Regions from separate parts of the Brevibacillus nitrificans genome, predicted to be linked through region 1. Evidence: riboswitches for the same ligand, from Rfam matches in the RefSeq annotation. Region 1 holds a riboswitch; each other region holds the start of a gene.
The links. A riboswitch is a leader RNA that binds a small molecule or an ion and turns the genes downstream of it on or off. The one in region 1 is predicted to bind cobalamin.
Positions count from the first base shown of each region.

Region 2: it holds a riboswitch for cobalamin, as region 1 does, so the genes downstream of both, cobO (cob(I)yrinic acid a,c-diamide adenosyltransferase) here and EDM59_RS13345 (IclR family transcriptional regulator) in region 1, are expected to answer to the same signal.
Region 3: it holds a riboswitch for cobalamin, as region 1 does, so the genes downstream of both, EDM59_RS21580 (ABC transporter substrate-binding protein) here and EDM59_RS13345 (IclR family transcriptional regulator) in region 1, are expected to answer to the same signal.
Region 4: it holds a riboswitch for cobalamin, as region 1 does, so the genes downstream of both, nrdI (class Ib ribonucleoside-diphosphate reductase assembly flavoprotein NrdI) here and EDM59_RS13345 (IclR family transcriptional regulator) in region 1, are expected to answer to the same signal.

Region 1 covers NZ_RHHU01000007.1:178,840-183,039, reverse strand. The annotation lists gene EDM59_RS13355 (sigma 54-interacting transcriptional regulator) at 1-719, shown strand, start outside; gene EDM59_RS13350 (biotin/lipoyl-containing protein) at 703-933, shown strand; gene EDM59_RS31590 (hypothetical protein) at 1,592-1,717, shown strand; cobalamin riboswitch at 1,784-1,929, shown strand; gene EDM59_RS13345 (IclR family transcriptional regulator) at 2,158-2,928, shown strand; gene EDM59_RS13340 (FAD-dependent oxidoreductase) at 3,136-4,200, shown strand, end outside.
Region 2 covers NZ_RHHU01000010.1:159,238-163,437, forward strand. The annotation lists gene EDM59_RS14365 (spore germination protein) at 1-275, opposite strand, end outside; gene EDM59_RS31060 (hypothetical protein) at 447-710, opposite strand; gene EDM59_RS14375 (hypothetical protein) at 707-1,135, opposite strand; cobalamin riboswitch at 1,384-1,598, shown strand; gene cobO (cob(I)yrinic acid a,c-diamide adenosyltransferase) at 1,723-2,271, shown strand; gene cobD (threonine-phosphate decarboxylase CobD) at 2,271-3,377, shown strand; gene cobU (bifunctional adenosylcobinamide kinase/adenosylcobinamide-phosphate guanylyltransferase) at 3,374-3,919, shown strand; gene cobS (adenosylcobinamide-GDP ribazoletransferase) at 3,916-4,200, shown strand, end outside.
Region 3 covers NZ_RHHU01000014.1:5,658-9,857, forward strand. The annotation lists gene EDM59_RS21575 (FecCD family ABC transporter permease) at 1-532, opposite strand, end outside; gene EDM59_RS21580 (ABC transporter substrate-binding protein) at 638-1,684, opposite strand; cobalamin riboswitch at 1,956-2,163, opposite strand; gene EDM59_RS21590 (M24 family metallopeptidase) at 2,176-3,267, opposite strand; gene EDM59_RS21595 (alpha/beta fold hydrolase) at 3,390-4,151, shown strand; gene EDM59_RS21600 (ABC transporter permease) at 4,195-4,200, opposite strand, start outside.
Region 4 covers NZ_RHHU01000003.1:486,721-490,920, forward strand. The annotation lists gene mnmA (tRNA 2-thiouridine(34) synthase MnmA) at 1-339, shown strand, start outside; gene EDM59_RS04295 (hypothetical protein) at 368-697, shown strand; gene EDM59_RS04300 (ACT domain-containing protein) at 733-1,245, shown strand; cobalamin riboswitch at 1,466-1,664, shown strand; gene nrdI (class Ib ribonucleoside-diphosphate reductase assembly flavoprotein NrdI) at 1,829-2,188, shown strand; gene nrdE (class 1b ribonucleoside-diphosphate reductase subunit alpha) at 2,175-4,200, shown strand, end outside.

The sequences.
Region 1 (4,200 bases):
CGAACGGGAAGCCCGGTTATTTCCGGATGGCCCACAAGGGTGTTCTCTTTTTGGACGAGATCGGCGAGATGCCGCTCAACCTCCAGGTAAAGCTCCTCCGAGTGCTGCAGGAGCGCGAGATCATCCCGATCGGCGGATCAGAGGTCGTAGAGGTGGATGTACAGATCATCGCGGCTACCAACAAAAACCTGGAGAAGATGGTGGAGGAAGGGACGTTTCGGGAAGACCTCTTCTATCGGCTCAACGTCATCCCCGTCGCGATTCCTCCCCTGCGAGACCGGCCCGAGGATATTCCGTTGATCGGCCTTCACTTTTTGCAGACCTTTAATGAGAAATATGAACGCACCACCCAGCTGTCCCAGGATGCCCTCGACTTGCTGGAATCGTACTCCTGGCCAGGCAATGTCCGCGAGCTGCAAAATATCATCGAACGGCTGGTCGTTACCGCGGATGAAGATTTGATCGAAGCTCACCATATTACCCCTCTGCTGAAAAAAGGGAAAAAGCAGTATCTGAAGCAGCGATTGAACAAAATTATGCCGCTGAAGGAAGCGACTCGAGCGATGGAAGAGCAGCTCATCAAGATGGCGATGGACGAGTACAAGACGACCTCCATGGCTGCCAAAATGCTCGGCGTGAGCCAGTCCACCATCAGCCGCAAGTATCAGGAAATTCAAGAAAAAATAAGTCGGGGTGAGCAGATTGGGTTTAAAGTATGACGTCATATCGCCCTTTGCTGGCACGATTAAACGCATCCGCTTCCAGGCAGGAGACAGGGTTGAAGAAGGGGAAGTGATTTTTACACTCGTCGGCCCCGGCAAGACGGTGGATATCCTCTCCCCGGTAACCGGTCACGCAGTTGGAGTCGAAGTAGAACAGGGAGAAGTCGTGATCGCCGGGATGATTTTGATGGAGATTACGTGCGTGGAATGATGTGAGAGGACATAATGAATCGGACGGATTACAAAATCTGTTTTTGAGTAGGGGATTCCGATAAACATAGGATCGTAAACGATTCAGTTTAGTTGTATTTCTGAATGAATTTAACTCAAAAAGTAAGGTTACAAAACAGACTATACGTGGTGTAACCTTACTTTTTTGATTACAAAGGGTATTACGCTTTGGAAATGTTACTTGGAAGACCTGGCCCATTTCCAGACGAAAGCTTTCGCGTCTACATGATAAGACGAACAAAGGAGAGTGCCCACCCCCCACTTATTTCTGAACAAGAAACAAAACTGGCAGAAATGCCTTTAGAAAATCTAGTTCAGGAAAATCCTCTATTTGATTCTTTTCTTATCTTTCCTAAGCTCAAAATACTTTTATTATCATAGGGTACGCACACATTTGGCCAATGTTGATTGAAGAATGAGTTTCAAATTGAGCATGTCTTAAAAAATGCGATGCTTCCCATCATTTCGACCTTGGGGATACAGCTTGGGGGACTTTTGACAGGGACTGTAGTCATCTAGCAAGTTTTTGCCTGGCCGGGTCTGGAGCGGTATTTGCTGGAGGCGATCAACGTATCCGCTATCAATTTTTCGGGTGATTACCTAAAGGAGCGATATGATCCGAAAGAGGGGTGAGAACGATGCATAAAGGTTCCAAAAGCCTGGTAGTGGAAGGAGTGAATATCGATATTGCGACACCCGAACATACGATTCAGACAGTGAGAAACGTCAGCAAGCGACTTGTCACATTTCCGACCGGCTGCTAGTTTTCGATCCAGGTAGGCTAGTCGAGGAGGTGGACCACGTTGATTCCGATTTGGTAAATTTGAACATTTTCATAAGTGGAAACAGGTTCCTTGATAAAGCAACGAACAAGGATGAAAAGGGAAGCTCGGTGCAAATCCGACACGGTCCCGTCACGGTAATAGGGGAGTCTTTCGTTATGAAAAGTTGGAGATGCTTTTTCATTTTCTCATCTAAAACGAGAGGTCAAAGACTTCATTAACAGAAAGGTCAGCCCCAACCATCTCCCGAGACAGCGTCGACGCAGCCTACGGAAGGCAAATAAGCAGACCGTTCCCTTTTCTTTTCGGCGAAGAACGAAACCAAGCAAAGGTGCAACCAGTTGACGCAGTAGTTCCAAGTATGGTATAAGTGGAAATATTATGAAGTTTACGTCATTAACAATACGTTAATGGGGGGTAGCATGAACGATAGCAAAAAAAGAATGGAACTCAGTCAAAGAGTCCAATCTATTGAAGTAGGTTTCTCCATATTACGTGCATTCGCTTTAAAAAAGGAACCGATGAGTCTTCGAGAATTGGCAGATGTGACGTTGCTCCATAAGAGTCAGCTATATCGGTATTTGAACTCCTTTGTTCAACTGGGTATCTTAATCCGCGACGAGCATGAAAATCCTCGTTGGTCGTTAGGGCATGAGTTGATCTTGCTCGGTACTGCGGCCAAGGAAGGATTGGAAATCACGAAACAGGCCTACCCGCTCGTCATTCAATTGAATGATCAATTAAACGAAACAGTTGCATTGAGCGTCTGGCGGGAGAGAGGCCCCTTTTTTGTTCATTGGGAAAAAAGTAAGAAACCGATAACGATAGGGCTGAATACAGGTTCTTATGTGCCTCTGTACACAGCGACAGGAAGAATATTCAGAGCCTTCCTTCCAAATGATGTTACGAATCATTTATACCAACATGAAGTGCTCTCGGGAAAAATTGTACCGGATGAGTATGATTCGGAAATTGCTGACATCAGACAGAAAAGGGTGGCTGTAACCAAAAGCAGTCTTATTAGCGGCATCACCAGTATTAGTTCACCTATTTTTTATTCTTCTGAGAAACTTGCCGGGGCGTTGAGTGTCGTTGGTGTTGCAAATGAGATGGATGTTTCTTTAGATTCAAAGACGGTGAAGGAATTGTTGGAGACAGCTATGCAGATTTCACAACGCATAGGCTATTATTAATCAAGGCGATTGGAGCAGGCATGCAGCGGCTCCGATCGCCTCTTTTTTTGTTGTGTCCTTTGGGTATGAAGGCTCCGCCGATGGTTTGACGCGGTTGAGTTTTCTAAAAATTCATGGATTGACGGCTTCTGAAAAGGGTGATACTATTAGCGCGTAAACGATAAGTTCATATCATTAACGTATTGTTAACGAACAGGAGGAGTAATGATGTCCAAACATTCTGTCATAATTGTGGGAGCCGGACCGGTCGGATTGACGGCGGCAAAGATTTTATCGCAAGAAGGTATTTCTGTAACTGTTTTCGAGAAAAGCCCGACACCAAGTAAAGAATGGAGAGCGTCGACTTTTCATGCCGGCACTCTGGAGTTGCTAGAGTCGACAGGATTGGTTGAAGAGATGCTGCAGCTCGGCATTGTGGAGGATAAGGTACAGTACCGGGACCGGACGACGGGGACCTTTGCGACGTTTGATTTCAGCCTGATCAAGGAAGAGACGAAATATCCTTACCGGCTTCAGTTGCCTCAGTCTACCTATGTGAAGGTTCTCAATGAGCGATTGAAGGATTGCGCGAATGTGGATATACACTACAGTACGGAAGTCGTCGATATACAGCAAAATGAGCAAGACGTTACCGTAAAGGTGCAAACGCCGCAGGGAATCGAGACGTTTAGCGCTGACTATTTGCTTGGAGCTGACGGCGCGAGAAGTACCATCCGCAAACTGCTTGACTTGTCTTTCGAGGGTTATACGCTGGAACAGCGCTTCCTGCTTGTCGGCACTCCTGTTGCATTCAGTGATTACTTGCCGGATATTACCAAGGTCAATTACATATCGGACCCAGAGCAGTTTTTGTTTATTTTAAAAGTTCCGGAGGCTTGGCGTTTGCTTTATCCGGTTCCCGCGTCTGTTTCCGATGAAGTAGCACTCGATGACGAAAATATTCAGCGTACGCTGCAAGGGGCTCTGAAAACGACAGACAGCTTCCCGATCATTGAGCGGATGATTTACCGCGTCCATCAGCGCGTCGCTGAAAAATTTTATAAAGGGCGCGCCATACTCCTTGGCGATGCGGCTCATATCAACAGTCCGATGGGTGGGCTCGGATTAAATAACGGGATCCATGATGCAGTTGATTTAAGCAGAAGATTGATTCGTATTTTCGAAGGGAATTCCGATGTTGAGGGGGAGCTCGACAAATACTCCAATGTTCGCCGAAAAGTGGCGATCGATTACGTGAAGCAGATTACAGAGCGGAATACGAATGTACTGACC
Region 2 (4,200 bases), on a different contig from region 1:
CCCGCTAAAATACCTTCCACACACGCTTGTACGGATGAGGCCTGCTGTTTTTCAGCAACAGGCAAATATTCGTTGCACCATCGGAAGCTCTCGGCAGGATCATCTGTCACGCATGGCATATGCTCAGTTAGAGGTCGGATGACAAACTGGAGCAGCTGGTTTTTGTCCACAATGCTCGACACATAGACAAGCGATATTTTGTAAGGCGAGGAGACGACAGGGTAAACGGCTACATCCATCGACAAAGACAATTTCTGCAGGACGGCATCAAGCATCGGTTACTCGCTCACTCCCTTCCAACTTTCTCCTTATTAAGATTAGTTTGTTAAGAGAGTTGCCAAAATATCCAAGAAAAGGAGAAAAGGGAGGGGAGTCCTCTTTGCAGCAAATAAAAGACGGGTACCTCCTGCAAGCCAGAGAATGACTTGCAGAGTACCCGTTTTTCCTTACCGAACGTATATTTTTGTTTTCGCTTTGCCTTCTCTTTTCACCCCATCGCTTTCCATTTGGAAGGTCACCTCGAGATTGTAGGTACCTTTTTTCTCTGGATGGAAGCGATAGAGGTATCGGTATCCGCCGAGCTCTTCATCGTAAGTTCCAAAGATTTTATCAAGGCCAGGCTGATTCCAGGTGATGAGCTGATCGGAAAACGCTGGACTCTTTTGGACCATGTAGGCGGCAGAAAGATAGATATCCTCCCCGGCTTTCATGTAAGCGGTATTGGGGGAGAGAGTGACGGTGATTTTGGGGTTTTCAGCAACTTTGAATCCACAGAAGGAAGCATCGGAGGCGTGTTATCTTTCACCCGAATCGAAACGGAGGCATGTCCCACCCATTCCTGCCCATCACCGTACATAGAAATGGAGTAGTCAAAAGTCTTCTCGCCGATGTATTCGGCCAGAAATGACATTCTCGAAATATATTTCCCCTCCTCGAGGGTGGTCTCCACATGAAGCTCTCCCAGCTTATCTCCTGTTTTCACCTCATAAGAATCTCCCATCCTCTCAGTTACAGCTTCCAAGGTAATTTCATCCCCAAGCTCGTAATTTCCTGGAGCAACGGTTAGCTTCACCGGAACCTCTATCCTTTTTTCTGCAGCCTGTACGGGAAGGTGGACAAGCAACAATGCGATCAAGACAACTCCCATCAAAAACAAGCGGATGGGAGACGATAACCTAGCTGTAGATGACAACTCTCTCACTCCTTGTATGGAAAATATATCCTAATCATTGCTGTAGTAGATTGCTAAATTTTGTAAAAGGATTTTAGAGAAGTTCTTTTTACTAGAGGGGGAAAACACCTTTTTGCCAGCTTTTGCTTGAATCCCGACAGGCATTTGCTATTATTAAAACAAGTGTTTGTCATAGGAGTGAATGACAACTGAATACGTTAGTACAAACAGGTCCTTGTTTCTGCGAAATCCTTTTGCAGGAGCAAGGTTAAAAGGGAAGTTTGGTGAAATGCCAACGCGGTCCCGCCACTGTAAGAGAGGAGCTTTTCTTCACGGCGTCTGCCATCCACTGCCCAATAGGGAGCGGGAAGGAGAAGGAAAGCGATGATCCTCGAGCCAGGAGACCTGCCTGTTTTTGTGTTTACACTGATTTCCTTCGGGTCAAAGGAAGAGGTGAGGATCGTTGCTTGCTTGCCATCCGCGCTTTGTTTTCCTTTTTTTGCATGAAGGAGAACAAAGCGTTTTTTATTTGATTTTCAGGAGGATTTTCCATGAGTAAACAAGACGCAAAACGAGGCTTGCTGCTGGTCTATACAGGAGACGGAAAAGGGAAGACGACGGCGGCGCTCGGGCTGGCTGTACGTGCGACCGGACGTGGGAAAAAAGTGCTGATGGTGCAATTCATCAAATCACCGGATCGTACCTATGGCGAAAAGCTCGTGTTTGACAAGATTGGCATCGACATCGTGCAAAAAGGGATTGGCTTTACCTGGACGAAGACGCCAGAAGAGCATCGCGAGGCGCTGCAAGCTGCGTGGGGCTATGCAAAAGAGCAGCTCCTTCACGGGGGCTACGATGTCGTGATTTTCGATGAGCTGAACAATGCGCTGGCGATCGACCGCTTCCCGATTGATGACGTACTGCCGCTGGAAGACGTCCTAGAGACGATCAAAAGCAGACCGAAGCACATTCACCTCGTAATTACCGGACGCAGCGCCAAGCAGGAGATCATGGACATGGCCGATCTGGTCACAGAGATGAAGCCGATCAAGCACTATTACGACGAAGGAATTCCTGCCGTCCTTGGAGTGGAATTCTGATGAACGTCATAGAAACGTTTGGGCATGGCGGGAACCTGCTGACAGCTTCAGAGCGATTTGGAGTGTCTCCGGGGGACTTTCTCGATTACAGCGCGAATATCAATCCGCTCGGGATGCCGGAGAGTGTCAAACGAATGCTGGTGGCTTCCATAGCCGATGTCACGCAGTATCCAGACCCTGGGCATCGAGTATTCCGGGCCGCTTTGGCTACACGTCTGGGCTTGCCAAAAGAGTGGCTCTTGCCAGCGAATGGAGCAGCGGAAGCTATGGCACTGGCAATACTAGGGCTTCAACCGCAGACGGTCGGAGTGGTCTATCCGTGCTTTTCCGAATACGCGCAGCTGGCCACCCAGTTTGGTGCAAAAGTCGTCGGCTGCTACGGCGTGGAAGAAAACGGCTATAAGCCCGAGATGGGCGAGGTGTACCGATTGTTCGAAGCGGCGGATCTGGTTTTCGTCGGATCTCCGAACAATCCGACGGGCATTTTGTACCAGCCGGATGAGCTGGTGAAAATGGCGGACTGGGCGGAGCAGACGAAGACGTGGCTGGTCGTGGACGAAGCGTTTCTCGACTTCGTGGAGGAGGAGAGACAGTATACGCTGGCGGACCAGCTGGAAAGCTTTCCACACGTCATCCTCATGCGTTCCATGACCAAGATGTACGCGATCCCCGGACTGAGGCTCGGCTATGCCATAGCGCATCCAGATGTGATCGGTCGCATGCGTGAAAAGCAGGTGAGCTGGAGTGTGAATGCCCTGGCGCTGCGGGCGGGCGAGTTGTGTCTGCAAGAGCAGGAGTACGAGAAAAAGACGCGAGAGCTGATTGCCGGGGAGCGAGCTTACCTCACCAGCTTCATTCGGGAAGAGCTGGGGTGGAAGGTATGGGCTGGAGAAGCCAACTTCCTGCTGGTTCGCTCTCCCAAAGAGAAGACAGCGGAGCAATTGCAAGAGCTGCTCGGCAAAAAAGGAATCCTGATCCGCAGCTGTGCCATGTATCCCGGCTTGACTGCACATGATGTGCGCTTGGCTGTTCGTGGTCGAGAGGAAAACGAACAGCTCGTGTCAGCCCTGCGCGACATCTGGTGCGGTGGGAGGTGGGAGCGATGAGCCTCATCCTCGTAACAGGTGGAGTGCGTTCTGGAAAGAGCCGATTTGCAGAGGAACTGGCAGAAAAGACGAGCGAATCTGTCCTCTATGTAGCAACGGGTGAAGCCTGGGATGAAGAAATGACAGCGAGAATCGCGCGGCATCAGGCGCGTCGCCCCGCAAGCTGGGGCTGTGTAGAGGTAGGAGGGCGTTTGACCGCGTCTATTGCTCCAGCTGCCGGCTATGAGGTGGTGCTCATCGATTGCCTGTCGACCTGGGTGAGCAATCGGTTGATGTGCGTACCCGAGCAGGAGCTGCGAAGCGAGGCCATTACGCGGGAAGTGCTTCGTGACGCGCAGGAATGGCTGGAGACGATAGAGGACGCTCGTCAAAAGCAGACGGTCATCGCCGTTACCAGCGAGGTCGGACTCGGTGGAGTAGCCTTGAGCCGACTGGGGCGCTGGTTCGCCGATGTGCTGGGAGACGTCAATCAAATGACGGCAAGGCAGGCGGATGCTGTCTACGCAGTGTTGTCCGGGATTCCGTGGAGGATAAAAGGATGAATGCGTTGTGGCATGCGATTGCGTTTTTTACGAGAATTCCCGTCCCGTGGCTGAAGCCTTCGGATACGGCTTGGAAGAAGAGTGTCAATGGGTATCCCGTTGTAGGGATCGTGATCGGGCTCATCCTGTGTGCGATACATCAAGCAGCGTTGTATCTCTTCAGCCCATTGCTTGCGGCCGTATTGACGCTTGCAGTCTGGGTGTACATCACCGGAGGACTTCATCTGGATGGGTGGATGGACTTGGCGGATGGTCTGGGCAGCAGCCGACCGCGAGAGCAA
Region 3 (4,200 bases), on a different contig from region 1:
CAGACCGTATGCCGTGCTCATTCGGGGCCGAAAAGATGATCAAGCTCGTAACACCCGATAAAATCGCCGAAATCGCAATCCCTGCCATGAGCAGGCGGACCGTTGAATTTTGTCCACCTATCCGAGAAAGCGAGAAAATCAGCACGATGGATAGCAGCGAGCCGAGAAATGCGCCTACCGACAAGGCGTACTGGCCGTACATGCTAAAGGCGCCAAACAGGATGACGAGTGTCGCACCCACCGAGGCTCCTGAAGAAACACCTAGTATGTAAGGATCAGCCAAGGAATTTCGAACCAACGACTGAATGGCTACCCCGACCACAGACAGCCCTGCGCCAACGACCGCAGCCAATAGAACACGGGGAAAACGGATGTCCCAAATGATCGAGTGCTGCGCGCGGGTCCAATCTTCTGTCACACATCCCCCAAGGAAGGGGACATGGTTCAGTGCAATTCCCCAGACTGTCCTAGGATGAATGTCTACAGACCCCAGTGTAATGGCGAGCGTAATCGATACAAGCAGCACGATCATGAGAGAAAGGATAAGTACAGTCAGGCTTGTCCTACGCAATTCTGACTCCCCCTCCTGCAAGATGCCCTCGTCTGTTCCCCTTCGTCACATTGCGAATGCTCGGTCTCATTGCTTGAATTTCTCCGGATAGAGTCCTTCCGCCAAAATCTTCAAGGCAATCGGCCCACGAACCCCTTCGCTTGCAGCCGATAACGGCAAAACAATCAATCGATTGTTTTGAATAGCTGACACGCTTGCCAGCTCTTTTTTGCTCAGGAGCAGCTCTCGTTTTTGCTCCAGGCTCTTGTCTCCGTAATCAACGATGATGATCACGTCTGGATTGCGGCTCACGACCTCTTCCCAGCTCACATCAGCCCAGCCTTTTTGAATGTCGTCAAAAATATTTTTGCCTCCCGCCATGTTAATCAAGGCAGTCATATAGTTGTTTGCCGCTGTAAAGGCCTGTTCTTCCCCACTGTCATAAACGAATACCTGTAACGGTTTATCTACCTTGCCCAGCTTGCTCGTCGTTTGTTCCATTTCTGTTTTCATGTTGCTCACTAGTTCATTCGCCCGATCCTCCACCCGGAAAATGCGTCCGATGTTTTGAATATCGGTAAATACATCTTCTACCGTCGGCGCTGCCTTGTTAGACGATTCATGCAAGTACGACTTGATCCCTGCTTTCTCCAATTCCTCCATGGATCCTACGCCTTTGTCACCAAAACCGCTTTTCCAGCCTGCATACACGAAATCAGGCTCAGCGGCCATCAACACTTCCTTACTTGGATACTTATTAGACAGCACAGGAACTTTGTCATACGCCTCTTTCAATTCAGGCAAAATTTGATCATCCAGATACGCTGTCCCAACCATTTTGTCTCCCAAGCCCAAAGCTAGCATGACCTCCGTTACATGCTGATTCAATGTGATCGCTCTCTTTGGTGCTTCCGGATAGGTCATTTCCATGCCGTTGTTTTGCAGAGTGACCGGCTTGTCTGCTTCCGGTTGTGCTTGTTGCTGGGTAGCAGGAGTTGGAGTCTCTTGGGACTGCTCCCCCTGCCCATTAGTTGCCGGCGAGCCGCATGCCGTTGCGATCAGCATAAGCGCCAGAACCAGCGCTGACCAGCTCCCCTTCCACAGTCGATGCCATTTCTTTTCAGGTGCCTTCATCTTTTTCTTCTCTCCTTTTTTCGTCCCCCGGTTATCGGTTTGGTTTCATCCTCATCATTTCGCCAGCGAAGGGTGTCTCGCCTCACCTCCTCTCCAGATTTGAAAGCTTGGCTTCGTGAAGCCTTCAGCGGAGCTTGCGCGGAAATAAAAAAAGCATCTCCCACGCGCAAACGGGAGATGCTTTCCAATGTGGACAGAGTATGGCAAATAAACGGGATTCCGCCTTTACACATGCTGCTGTACTTCCACATCATCCCATCCGCGTGGGTCGATTGTGCATGGTTTCATGGCAGGTCTCCTGGCTTGGAATCATCGTCCTCTACGTCCTTCCCATTCCCTACAAACAGCGGAACAGTGGTTCATCGCAGAGGACTCCTCCTTACAGTGGCGGGACCGCGCCGGCATTTCACCGGACTTCCCTATTAAGCTGGCTGGACTTGTCCTCTTGTCCAGCTGGCACCATCAAACACCTATTCAATTATGGCTTGCTCTTATCCAATGACAGTCAGTTGTTTCGGGAATTGCGTCATGACTTCTACGCCTGTCTCCGTTACGAGAACGTTGTCTTCAATCCGCACGCCGCCTACGCCTGGAACGTAAATTCCCGGTTCGATAGTAAACACCATACCTGGGCGCAGCGTCTCCTGATTTTGTCCGTGTACAGATGGATACTCATGTACGTCCATGCCGAGTCCATGGCCCAAACGATGCATGAAGTATTCGCCGTAGCCTTTCGCTGCGATCACATCGCGTGCCGTTTGGTCGAGATGAGCAAAGGTCACGCCGGGACGAACCTGTGCGATCGCTGCTTCATTCGCAGCCAGAACGGTTTCGTAAATTTCGCGCAATTGCTCACTGATTTCTCCGACCGCAAAAGTGCGCGTGATATCGGAGACATAGCCGTTTGCTTCCACACCGATATCAAACAAGAGTACTTCGCCTTCTTGCACTTGACGAGAGCCTGGTTTTCCATGCGGCAGCGCAGACTTTTCTCCAGCCAATACCATTGAGGTAAAGGACGGGCCGTCAGCACCCAAGCGCTTCATTTGAAACTCCAGCTCAGCCACCAGCTCTGTTTCCGTTACGCCGGGCTTTGCTTTTTTCAAGGTCTCGCGCAAGGAGTCCTCCACCAGCTGGATCGCATGCTTCATACGCTCCACCTCGTCAGCGGATTTGATCAGACGCATTTCACGCAGAGGCTCTTCGACATCGACGTAACGGGAAGCGCCAACTACTTCGCCAATTGCCTCATAGCGCTCGACTGTCATATGGCTTTTCTCAATCCCCAGCTGCTTCAAGCCAGCAGGAAGCGTTTGCTTTAAGACTTCATATGGATTTTGAATATCTGTGTGGGTGAAAATATTTTGTACGCTCGAAGCGGATGCTGCGGCTTCACGATCCAGCGCAGGCACGATCAGAGATGGTTCTCCCTCCGCCGGAATAATCAGGCCCAGAAAACGTTCATGGGGATCGGTGAAAAAACCTGTCAAATAATAAACATGTTTGGGAGAGGTGATCAACACCGCGTCAAGTTCTTGTTTGCTAAGAAAATCGTGCAGCTTTTGGATGCGTTCTTGGAACATTTTCGTCACCTAGCTTTCTCCATTTATTCTATTGCGAGAATACCATTTCCCTCTGTAAAAAAGAAGCTTATCCGAGAAAAAAACCTTTTCAAAACCAAGCTATAGCTGAGGTGAATATTGCTATGGAACACACAATCACTCTACCAAACGGAACCCTGGCATGCACCGTTGTCGGACAAGGCAGTCCCCTCCTTTGTATTCACGCTCCCTGCATTGGCTCCATCAATTTTGTCTCTCAGCACCCTCTCACCGATACGTTCCAGCTACTCGTACCCGATTTACCTGGTCATGGACATAGCAGCCCGCTCCCTGAACCGTTCTCTATTCATGATCTCGCCGTGTGCCTGCATGAGCTCATGCAAACGCTGGGGTTGGAGAAGCCTTACTTGCTCGGCTACTCACAGGGAGCCTCCATCGCTCTTGAATACGCGCTTTGCTTTCCCGAGCAGGTGAGTGGACTGATCTTGGTCAGCGCCTTTTCTGAAGTAAATGATCTTTATTTGCACAGTCGTTTTTACCTTGCGCAAGCCATGGCAGGCATTCACGGAGTCCCCCTCTTGGCAAAAAGCATTACGTCATCTCATATCGATGACCCACAGCTGCAAGAGCGATGGATCAAGCACGCCTCTCTCACCGACTCCACCACCTTGCGTCACCTCTACAAGGCAGGTCATTCCTACCACTGTACCCAAAGACTTCCCCAGATTGGTTTGCCCACCCTTCTCGTGTATGGGGCAGAAGATCGAAGCATTCACCCCTATGGGCAGCTGCTGAATGAAGGCATACCGAATTCCAAAATGGTCATGATCCCGGGAGTCGCCCATCAAGTGGTTACCAAGGCCGCACCCGAATTGAATCGTCTGTGCCGAAAGTTCTCCACGTAGAAAAGGGAGGGTAAAAACCTCCCTCCCACACGAGCACACCTGTTTAGTT
Region 4 (4,200 bases), on a different contig from region 1:
CAACCATGGTTCGTGGTAGATAAAGATCTGGCACGAAATGCGTTGATCGTAGGAGAAGGCTCTGATCATCCGCGCTTGTACTCGACCAGCCTGATCGCGACAGACGTAAGCTGGGTCAGTGACAAGAAGCCTGCTTCGACATTTACATGTACGGCAAAATTCCGCTACCGCCAGCCTGATCAAGGGGTCACCGTTCATATTCGGGAAGGCAGCACAGTGGAGGTCGTATTTGACAAACCGCAAAAGGCAGTCACTCCAGGACAGGCTGTCGTCTTTTACGACGGAGAATACTGCTTGGGTGGCGGTACGATTGATAAAGTCACCTTGATGGATAAATAGAAGAACCGAGACAGACGGGGGTAACGCGGTGGATCCAACGAAAAAGTCGAAAGTCATTATTGTATCCTTTGTAGCAGGAGCACTTCTGCTAGGATTCCTGGCATATTGGGGCATGGCATCAACAGGAAACGAGCATATGGCGACCATCAAGAAGGTCATTGCTGAAAAAGGCGGGGTCGTTGTAGCGCATGGTGTGACCGCTGTTCCTGCTGATGAGAGCCCTTTTGAACGAGGCGGAAAAGGGAATACCATCTACAAGATTGATTATACGAAAGATGGGAAGCCGTACACGGCCTGGTACCGTTCTGAAAATCATTCCTCCATTTTGAAAGAACCGGAAGAATGGATTCTTCCTTGAGCGCGTGAACCATTTTTGGGAGAGTAGGGTTGATCATGACCGAATTTGCTGGGCTTCGTGAGCTCGCTCGACTTCTGCAGCGGATTGAACCAAATCTGGCAGGAGGCTCTTTGAGCATTTTAGCGCATGAAAACAAAGACGAAATCGCAAAGCAGCTGCTGGATGGTTTTGGCGTTTCCTTGCCTGTCCAGCACAGCTCTGGTGAATATGCCAACCATTTGGCGATTCTGCGTGCCGGCGGGAACAAGTACACGTTCGCCCAAGATTGGCGAGAAGTGTACATCAGTGAGATTAACTACTGTGCATGCCGTATCCCGGCAGGTTCCCATGGCTTGCTGGTCCACCACGTTGATTACCCGGGAGTTATTTACGATGTCTCTCGGAAATTAGCCGAACACGAAATCAATATTTCCAAGCTGAACGTCTCACGGGAGCAAAAAGGAAAAAATGCGTTGCTCGTATCCGTGACAGATGAAGAAATCACACCAGCGGTCGTTCGCGCGATCGAGGAGCTGCCGCAAATTACAAAGGTGGTCTCTTTGCAATAGGCTCGCGGTGTTCCGTTTCTTTCCAAGCGAGGCAGAAATGATGATAGAAATGCGTACCGTCCGCATGCTTGCGGGCGGTTCTCTTTTTTCCTGATTCTACAAGATCTGACAAATAGTAGATCTATCAAGCTTTTGTGAACCTTTTGCTTCTCGCAGGGGGAAAACTCGCTCCTCTCTCTTGACTGACACGATATATTGATGTAAAGTAAGTTTTACCAACTACATATTGATGCGGATAGGTGTCTTGCTACGAAATATCGGCAGACTTAATAGGGAAGTCGGTGAGAATCCGACGCGGTCCCGCCACTGTAAGAGGAGAGCTCATTTGTATAGGCTACGCCACTGGTCGACGTGATTGGGAAGGCGAAATGAAGCGATGATCCTATAGCCAGGAGACCTGCCTACCCGTTAAACACGTGTAAACCTACGGGAGATAGGGGAAGTGTTCGAGCGCTCGATTCGTTTTGACGAGTCGATTATCAGTGGATGATTGCGCATTCGACTATCTCTACCCGTCGAATGCGTTTTTATTTTCCTGACAGGTAGATAGGATCGCGCTACATAGAGGAAAGGATGAGGGCGTATGCTCATCGCGTACGATTCCAAAACGGGAAACGTTCGTAGATTTGTAGGAAAGCTGGCTTTGCCAAGTATAGAGATTGACTCTGAGATGGTGATCGAGGAACCGTTTGTTCTAGTCACGTATACGACTGGCTTCGGACAAGTCCCTGAAAAGGTGGCATCGTTCCTCAGCAGGAACCATCGTTACATGAAAGGCGTATCGGCGAGCGGCAATCGCAATTGGGGCGCGAGCTTTGCGAAGAGCGCCGATACCATTTCCCATCAATACGGTGTTCCTGTGATTTCCAAATTTGAATTATCCGGTACCGGCAGGGATGTCGAACATTTTACGAACGGGGTGGCCAGCATTGCGGCATATTGAACTGAACAACGAACTGATGCAACGGGGCGAGGATGGCTTTTATCAGCTGGAAAAAGATCGGGAAGCCGTCGAAGTCTTTCTTGAGGAAGTACAAGCCAAAACATTGACCTTTAACAGTGTAGGGGAACGGATGGATTATCTGATCCAAAACGATTACTACGAAAACGTCTATGAACGTTACACGGAAGAGCAGGTCGAAGAAGTATTCCGTTTGGCAAAGGACGCGTCTTTTCAATTCGCCTCTTACATGGCTGTCTCGAAGTTTTACAAAGACTATGCCCTGAAAACAGACGATAAATCGATGTATTTGGAACAGTATCCGGACCGCGTAGCGATTGTCGCACTCTCGCTGGCGCAAGGAGACTTTGATCGTGCCAAGCGTCTGACGGTCTCGATGATGGACCAACGCTTGCAGCCTGCGACGCCAACGTTTCTGAATGCAGGAAAAAGTCGTCGTGGCGAAATGGTATCTTGCTTTTTGCTCGAAATGGACGATTCCCTCAATTCGATCAACTACATATTGGGCACATGTATGCAGCTGTCCAAAATCGGCGGTGGAGTGGCCGTCAACCTGTCCAAGCTGCGCGGCCGCGGCGAACCGATTAAAGGAGTAGAAGGTGCTGCCAAAGGAATTATGCCGGTACTGAAGCTTTTGGAGGACGCCTTCTCCTACGCGGACCAGATGGGTCAGCGCAAAGGCTCAGGAGCTGCTTATTACAACATCTTCGGCTGGGATATCAACGAGTTTCTCGATTGCAAAAAGATCAATGCGGATGAAAAATCACGGATCAAAACGCTCTCGATCGGGCTGATTGTTCCAAACATGTTCTACAAGCTGGCAGAAGAGAACAAGCCGTTGACCATTTTCGCCCCGTACTCGGTGTATAAAGAATACGGCCAGCATCTGGACGACATGAACATGGACGAAATGTACGAAGAGCTGCTCGCAAATGACAACATCAAGAAAAAGACGATCATGAGTGCACGGGACATGCTTACCAAGATCGCTATGATTCAGCTGGAGTCCGGCTATCCGTACATCATGAACAAGACCAACGCCAACAAAAATCACGCGCTGAAAGACATAGGCTCGGTCAAAATGTCCAACCTGTGCACGGAAATCTTCCAGCTCCAGGATACCTCGACCATCAACAACTACGGTGAAATGGACATCATCCGTCGGGACATCAGCTGCAATCTGGCATCCCTGAACATCGTGAATGTAATGGAGCAAAAGAAGATTCGCGAGTCGGTCCATGAGGGCATTGAAGCCATCACATCAGTAAGTGACATGACTGCTGTCGAGAACGCACCAGGTGTCCAAAAAGCAAATCGGGAGCTGCACTCTGTCGGTTTGGGTGCCATGAATTTGCACGGGTATCTGGCAAAAAACAAGATCGCGTACGAGAGCGAGGAAGCGAAAGATTTTGCCCGCACGTTTTTCATGATGATGAACTTTTACTCCCTTGAAATGAGCATGGAGATTGCTAAAGAGCGAAAAACGACCTTCCTCGGTTTTGAGCAGTCTGAATATGCCAAAGGGACGTACTTCTCGAAATATGAAGAGACGGATTATCGCCCTCGGACGGAAAAGGTCAAGCAGCTGTTCGCTGACATGTACATCCCGACAACTGAGGATTGGGCACAGCTGAAAGAAAAGGTCCAGACCTATGGCTTGTATCACGCTTACCGACTGGCGATTGCACCTACTCAAAGCATCTCGTACATTCAGAATGCGACATCGAGTGTCATGCCGATCGTGGAGCACATCGAAACGAGAACATACGCAAACTCGACTACATACTATCCGATGCCGTACCTGTCACAGGAGAATTACTTTTTCTATAAATCAGCGTATGTCATCGATCAATTCAAGGTAATTGACCTGATCGCGGAGATCCAAGAGCATGTAGACCAAGGGATTTCCACTGTTTTGCACGTCAACAGCAATGTATCTACGCGAGAGCTGGCACGCTACTACATTTACGCTGCGAAGAAAGGTCTGAAGTCGC